One region of the Paenibacillus sp. J5 genome, then DNA from elsewhere that is predicted to be linked to it. Evidence: predicted binding sites of a transcription regulator. Region 1 holds the regulator's gene; the other holds the start of a gene.
What was found. The regulator NrdR, encoded in region 1, represses ribonucleotide reductase genes. The targets are predictions, from matches to a motif close to AACACNATATATNGTGTT.

Region 1 (3,424 bases):
AAGCGCTAGGGCGAATCGAAGCACAACTGGATATTGAGGAGAAGCGGCGGCGGGCTAGTTGGGTGATCGACAACAGCGGCGATATAGAGGCGACACGGCTCCAAGTCGAAGCGCTGTGGGGGCGAATCGTTCGATGTTGAGGACGCTGCGCAAGAAGCGCGTGCTGCTGCTGTTATTCATTGGGCTGCTGCTGCTGCTCTTCCTGAAGTCGGAGTGGCTGGGGCGCTGGATTTATCCGATTGAGTACATAGAAGATATACGAGCCAGTGCAGCCAATTATGATGTTGATCCGTACTTGGTGGCGGCCATTATTCGTGTGGAGAGCAACTTTCAGACGGGGCGCGAGTCGCATAAGGGAGCGCTCGGCATCATGCAGATAATGCCAGATACGGCGGGCTGGATCGCAGACAAGGCCAAGTTCAAACATGTGACCCTGGATGATGTCCGAAATCGGGCAGATGTGAGCATTCAGATGGGAACATGGTATATCCAGTCATTGGAGAAGCAATTCAATCACCGCAGGCCGCTGGTCATCGCGGCTTACAACGCTGGTCCGGGCAATGTCAGCCGCTGGTTGAATGAGCAGATATGGGACGGAGAGTTGGATAGCCTTCAAGATATACCGTTTGGCGAGACACGGCGTTATGTTCAGAAGGTGATGTACTATTATGATAAATACAAGGATTTATATTCTAATTTCTAGCGTCAGCCTTCGGGCTGGCGTTTTTTGGAATCGGGCAGCTTGTCCAGTCCGGCATCTATCTCTTGTCTGTTGAAAGTTCGATTGAGGAGAACGAAATCAACGAAATCCCGCATAACTTGTGCATGGCGAAATGGCGATGAGGCTCAGCGTCAGCTTGGTGAAGTCCACTACACGGTTGGGCGGATTGTCAATGTCGCTATCGCATGAATTTGGAGAGTGAGGGGGATATTATCGCGGGATTGGTTAATATTGCTTTGATATGCTCAGGTTGTTGATTTATAATAAATATATACTCTGGCTAATATGGAAAGCCCCCGACCGCCGCATGCTTCAGATGCGAACGGCCAGGAGCCTTCAGGATAGGATCGTATTATTTGTACTGACCGGCAAGAGATTGCTCGGCGATTTGTACAAGCTTACGAGTGATGTAGCCTCCCAGAGAACCGGCATCACGGGTAGCCATGTTGCCGTAGTAACCGTCTTGTGGGATAGCGATACCCAGTTCTTGTGCAACCTCGTATTTCATTTGGTCGAGGGCTGCAGTCGCTTGTGGTACAACCAATTGGTTGCTGCTGCGTTGGCTCATTGTTGTTCACCTCCTTGCGGTTGGTAACAGTATTATGTGTCGCAAATTCAGACTTCATACAACAATATGTCCATTATTGGCTTGGTAAAAGATAACAGGCTTCCAGCCATCAATAAGTGAAAGGAGGGGACCGTTATGAAATGTCCCTACTGTGATTACAGCGGCACGAAGGTGCTGGACTCCCGGCCTGCCAATGAAAACAAGTCGATCCGCCGTCGTCGTGAATGCGAGCGGTGCAATCGGCGTTTTACAACGTTCGAGATGATTGAGGAGACGCCGCTCATCGTGATTAAGAAGGATGGCAGCCGTGAGGAGTTTAGTCGGGATAAAATTTTGCGCGGGTTGATTCGGGCCTGTGAGAAGCGTCCGGTATCCGTCGAGAAGCTGGAGGTCATCGTCTCCGAGGTGGAGAAGGAGCTGCGCACCACTGCGCAGGCGGAGGTCGAGAGCTTCGCGATCGGCGAGCTGGTCATGGAGCAGTTGTATCCGATTGATGAGGTGGCGTATGTGCGCTTCGCTTCTGTCTACAGGCAATTCAAGGATATTAACATGTTCATGAAGGAACTGAATAATCTGTTGTCCAAGCATCCGCTCTCAGGCAGTGAATAGCAAGAGAGAGTAGAGGTTGGAGAGCATGGACGAAGGGGCCCTGGTTTGCCGTACTGGCAGGCTGGGGATTTTTTTTGTAGAAAATGCTGGACAATACGAACGATTGTTCTTATAATGAGTTTATGTTCCTTTTTGGAACTATAAATATAATCGTTCTATAACGGAACGGAGGCGCTGAACAGCAGTGCCTGGAAGGGAAGGGGAAAAACAATGAAACAAGAGAACACAGACATGCAACTGGATAGCAGGTATACGAACCGCTTCGTTATCCGGCCTGAGGAATGGGGGATTCATACGGATGGAACACATGCCGAGGAAACAACCGCAGGCTTGAATACAGCGATCCTCAGTGCCAAGGCGCAAGGGTATACGGAAATCGTCATCCCGGCTGGGGACTATCTGATCGACGGGGTGTCGAAGACGCACCGGGAACCGCAAAAGGAGGCCGGCGTGCAACTGCCGTCAGACATTCGACTCATTATGGACCCAAACGCGCGATTGAAGGTAGAGGCTAACGGTTTCCTCGGCTACTCCTGTCTGTATCTTAAAAGTGCGCAAAACGTCACGATTGAGGGCGGACAGTTGATCGGGGAACGATATGAGCATGACTATGATGGGGATAAGCGGAAGGATACGCATGAGTACGGCTTTGGCATCTACAGCCATGGAAGCCACAACATCGTCATCGACAATGTTCGCATCAAGGACTTCACAGGCGACGGCATCTTCGTTGCTTCGACGGGGCTTCTGAACACGAGCGATCCGTATACGCCATCCTCGAAGGTGACGATTCGTAATTGCACCCTGGATGGCAATGGCCGCAACAATATTTCGATTACTGCTTGCGATGGGGCATTGGTGGAGAATAATCTCATTATCAACGCGGGCATTAACGGCGGCTATGAGCCCAAGTATGGACTGGACATTGAAAACTATGGCGAGGGCGGGGTTGATTATGAAGAAGCACTCACGGTCATCGTCCGCAACAACGTGTTCCGTGACAATGTACAAGGAGCTATCAATAACTACAACGGGTATCAGGTCATTATCGAGGGCAATCATTGTGATCATACGATCAGTACAGGCTATTGCGCTAATGCTGTTATTGCGAACAACGTGTTCTACAGAGAGGACAATGAGAAGGTAGCGATCATGGGCATCGGCGTCTCCAGCGGCTATATGGGCAATTCCGTTACGATTACCGGCAATGTAATCGAGGGCTTCAGGAGCGGTATTCAGGTACAAGGCAAGGATATGACTGTCTCTGCCAATACGGTGACGAATACGACGGAGGCGGCGATTCATGCGCTGCATTCGGACAATGTATTGATTAGCGGTAATAGTGTGCAGCGCTGCAGCGGTGTACCCTACCGGGTGACGGAATCGTCAAAAGTGACCTTATCCGGTAACAAGGCCAGCGAAAGCACCGGTTTCGGAGTCGAGCTGTTGAATGCTCCGTCAAGAGGCGAAGTGGAGAGCGGGCAACAACGCTTCAATACGACCCCCTGCATCATCTCCGGGAACCA
Region 2 (3,424 bases), on a different contig from region 1:
TTGATGGAACGGTGCCTCCAGCTCAATCTTGCGCGCCGCACGGATCGGATAATAGACCGGTATATGGAACGAGTTCGTGTAATATTCCCGGTCGGTAACTCCTGCAATCGATCCAAAGGTCTGCCGATCCTTAATCGTGAACTTGCCAGACAATCCCTCCGCAGGCGTTGCAAACAGCGTTATGTTAAGCTGATGCCGCTCGCTCTGACGATCGCAGAACGCCCGCATATAGCGAATCATCCCCAGCGCCTTGTCATAGACCTCTTGGCTCTCGCCGTGATGCCTGCCATACATCGCCTTCATACACTCCGCCAATCCAATAAAGCCGATCGATAGACTGCCATGACGCAGCAGAGAGCCCACCTGCTCCTCTGGATGGAGCTGCTCGCCTCCCTCCCATACTCCCTCGCGCATCATGAAATCTGAAGCCTTGGCGGGCTGTGCGGCCTGAATGCTGAACCGATGCAGCAGACCTAGCAGCGCTATCTCCAGGCTATCCTCCAGCTCGCTGTAGAAGCTTGCCTCATCAGGAGTTCGTCTTCGCCCGCTGACGATGCCATGTCTTAATCCCAGACGAACCAGATTCACCGTGTTAAAGGACAGATTCCCCTTGCCTGACAGATGATTGCGCCCGAATCGGTCATGAACAACCCGGGTTCGGCAGCCCATCGTCGCAAACTCCGTATCTGGATTCGTCGGGTCATAGAAAGCCAGATTAATCGGAGCATCCAGGTTAGCAAAGTTCGGGTACAGCCGCTTCGCTGAGCATTCGGCAGCCAGGAGAAATAGAGCATAGTTCGGATCATCCGGCTGCTGATTGATACCCTGCTTGCACTTGAAGATCTGGATCGGGAAGATCGGCGTCTCCCCGCTGCCCAGCCCCTGCATCGTCGCCGTCAGCAGCGCTTCAATGACCAATTGTCCTTCTGGGGTGGTGCACGTGCCATAGTTAATGCTGGTGAACGGAATTTGTCCGCCGGAGCGGCTCGACATCGTATTCAGGTTATGGATCAGACTCTCTGCGGCCTGCATCGTCTCCGCGCGCGTCTCCTGCAACGCATAACGATAGGCGCCGGGAAATCGCTCTGCCAGGTCTGTCTGTCCCATGGAGAAATCCCCGAACTCCCCTTGATCCTGAAGGCCATCCTGCTCCCCGAAATAATCCAGCCCTTTGCGGAAATGCTTGACGAAGGAGCGCTTCACATAAGGCGCCAGATCATGATCGAGCTTATTGGCGGACACGCCGCCATACTGGGCATTTTGCTGGGATTGGAAAATAATAGCGACGAGCGCCATCGCCGACATAATCGAGCCTGGAGGGCGAACACTGCCATTGCCGGTATTGAAGCCTTGCCGCAGCAGCCTGTCGAACGGCACGAAGATACAGTTAGTCGTCCCGAGTGCATAGTGATCCAGATCATGCACATACACCCGATTATCCTCCATCGCCTCCACGAGCCGCGGCGGCATAACGAAGCTCCTTGCATACCACTTGGCATATTCGCTCCCAAGCTTGCCGGATTTGCCAGAGAAGCTCTCCCCATTCAGATTCGCATTCTCCCGCAATAGCTCCTTGTTGCTCCCTGCAATAATTTCCTCTCCCAAATGAATCACATCGTCCAGCATCCCCCTGCCATACGACGGCTGCTTCAGCTCCAGCATATCCCTTTCCCCTCTCCCGTTATGTAATCTATTCATCTCAATAAACACAATATATAGTTATATTCTACTTAAATTATAACAACATATTGTGCTTGTTGAAATATTCAGGAGCTTCTTGCTGTGGAAATTCGGTTAACATTTGGTGACGAAAATGAGAAAAAAGAAATCGCTTCATGCATGAGATGGAGACACTCGCCATCCCATAATGAAGCGATTTTCCGTTCAATCAATCTACCGATAGGCAGGAGTGACAACGCCAATATCCAGTACCGTCGTCCATTGACCCTCACAATAATCCAACTGCTCATTCCCACTTACGCCAAACGGAATTTCACGGCCCTCATACCATAGAGTTCCTTCCACTCTTCTAATCGTCATCCCAATCAGCCTCTGCAATTTCCCCTCCCGGTCGGTTACGGCTCTTACACCGCTAGGGAAGGCGAGATGAAGCTTGCTGTCGCGATAGACCTCTGCACGATCCTGCGTATTGACCAGCTCATACCTCCTGCCATCCACGCTCCGACTATAGACCAGCTCATGGGCGATCTCATCGCCATGATCCATATCCCAAGGGATCAGCCCGGTGAACCAGAGCTGGCCGTCCGGGGTCGGCAGAATGCCGCATAGCCGCTCCACAAAATCAAGCACGCACAGAATCGCTGGTGAATACGTCTGCGTGAAGCCCTCCTGCCCCGTCCATGGAGAGAGCGCCTGGGGGAAGCGGGTCATATTAGCTGCCGCATTCATGATCGGCTGCATAATCCAGGTCAGCTCCACATGGCGGTCATGATGCTCAAAGGCATGCGGCGTCCGAATCAGGCTGAGGAAATTGGTTGTTCCTCCCCATGTATTATAGCTGGAGGAGGGATCGAACCGCGGATCGTCCATTGCCAGGGAGGTGAACGGATATTTGGCAAAAAATTTGCTGGTATTGAGCAAATAGCGCTTCAGTGCCTGATCAAAGAAGGCTCTGTCCTCCACCTCGCAAGCAAGCACCCTCAACAGCACATCCGACTGTACCCGCACCCACTCCCCGTTGCGATCCACATCATAGAAGAACTCATCCTCCGCATCATAGCAATGGCGAATAAGACTCTCCAGACTTTGCTCAGCCAGGCGCTGCCAATTCTCCTCACGCTCACCGAGCACCGCTGCCATTCGGTTCAGATAGAGACGCTGACAATATACATTCGCTGTCAAATCAGGAGCCAGGAACGGCAGCAGCGGCGAATCGGGATGATACCGCGTCGGATCATTCCAATAGGGGGTATCCGGTACATGCCAGAAGCGCGGGGACAGATCATGTCCCGTATCAAAGGTAGAGAACGCCTCCACACAGCCCGTGCCGCGGGTATTGCGATAACGGGCGAGCCACGCATCCTGCCGCTTCATCGCGCTGTACATTTTGCGCAGGAAGCGCTCATCCTTGCCATGAAGAAGATAATGATTCCAGACGCTCCTGGCCAGCGGTGTGACCATCTGGATTTGCCGGAAGGCCGGCCCCTCCTGCGTCAGCTTATAGGGCATTAGCCCATCCTCACGCTGATAATCAGCGAACAGTTCATACGTTGAACGGGCAACGGAGGGTACATAACGGGATAGCACCTCCGTATTGATCGTTCCCGTGCTCTCCAGCCAGCATCCCAGATAGATGCCTCCCTCATGCAGCACGGGCCCGGCCTCCAGCGTAGGCACGATGCAATCCAGCAGCTTGCTGAGTGCAAGATAATAGACCTTCTCCAGCCGACCCGACGAGGCGGTG

Region 2: ACY1JZ_RS22210 (anaerobic ribonucleoside triphosphate reductase) is a predicted target of NrdR. The motif match lies at 1,706-1,723, and genes of this name have one in related genera.

What each region holds. Positions count from the first base shown of each region.
Region 1 covers NZ_JBUEDD010000008.1:248,670-252,093, reverse strand. Annotated here, with positions in the region: gene coaE (dephospho-CoA kinase) at 1-140, shown strand, start outside; gene ACY1JZ_RS16410 (lytic transglycosylase domain-containing protein) at 134-703, shown strand; gene ACY1JZ_RS16405 (alpha/beta-type small acid-soluble spore protein) at 1,074-1,289, opposite strand; gene nrdR (transcriptional regulator NrdR) at 1,425-1,898, shown strand; gene ACY1JZ_RS16395 (right-handed parallel beta-helix repeat-containing protein) at 2,109-3,424, shown strand, end outside.
Region 2 covers NZ_JBUEDD010000013.1:154,055-157,478, forward strand. Annotated here, with positions in the region: gene ACY1JZ_RS22210 (anaerobic ribonucleoside triphosphate reductase) at 1-1,662, opposite strand, end outside; gene ACY1JZ_RS22215 (MGH1-like glycoside hydrolase domain-containing protein) at 1,894-3,424, opposite strand, start outside.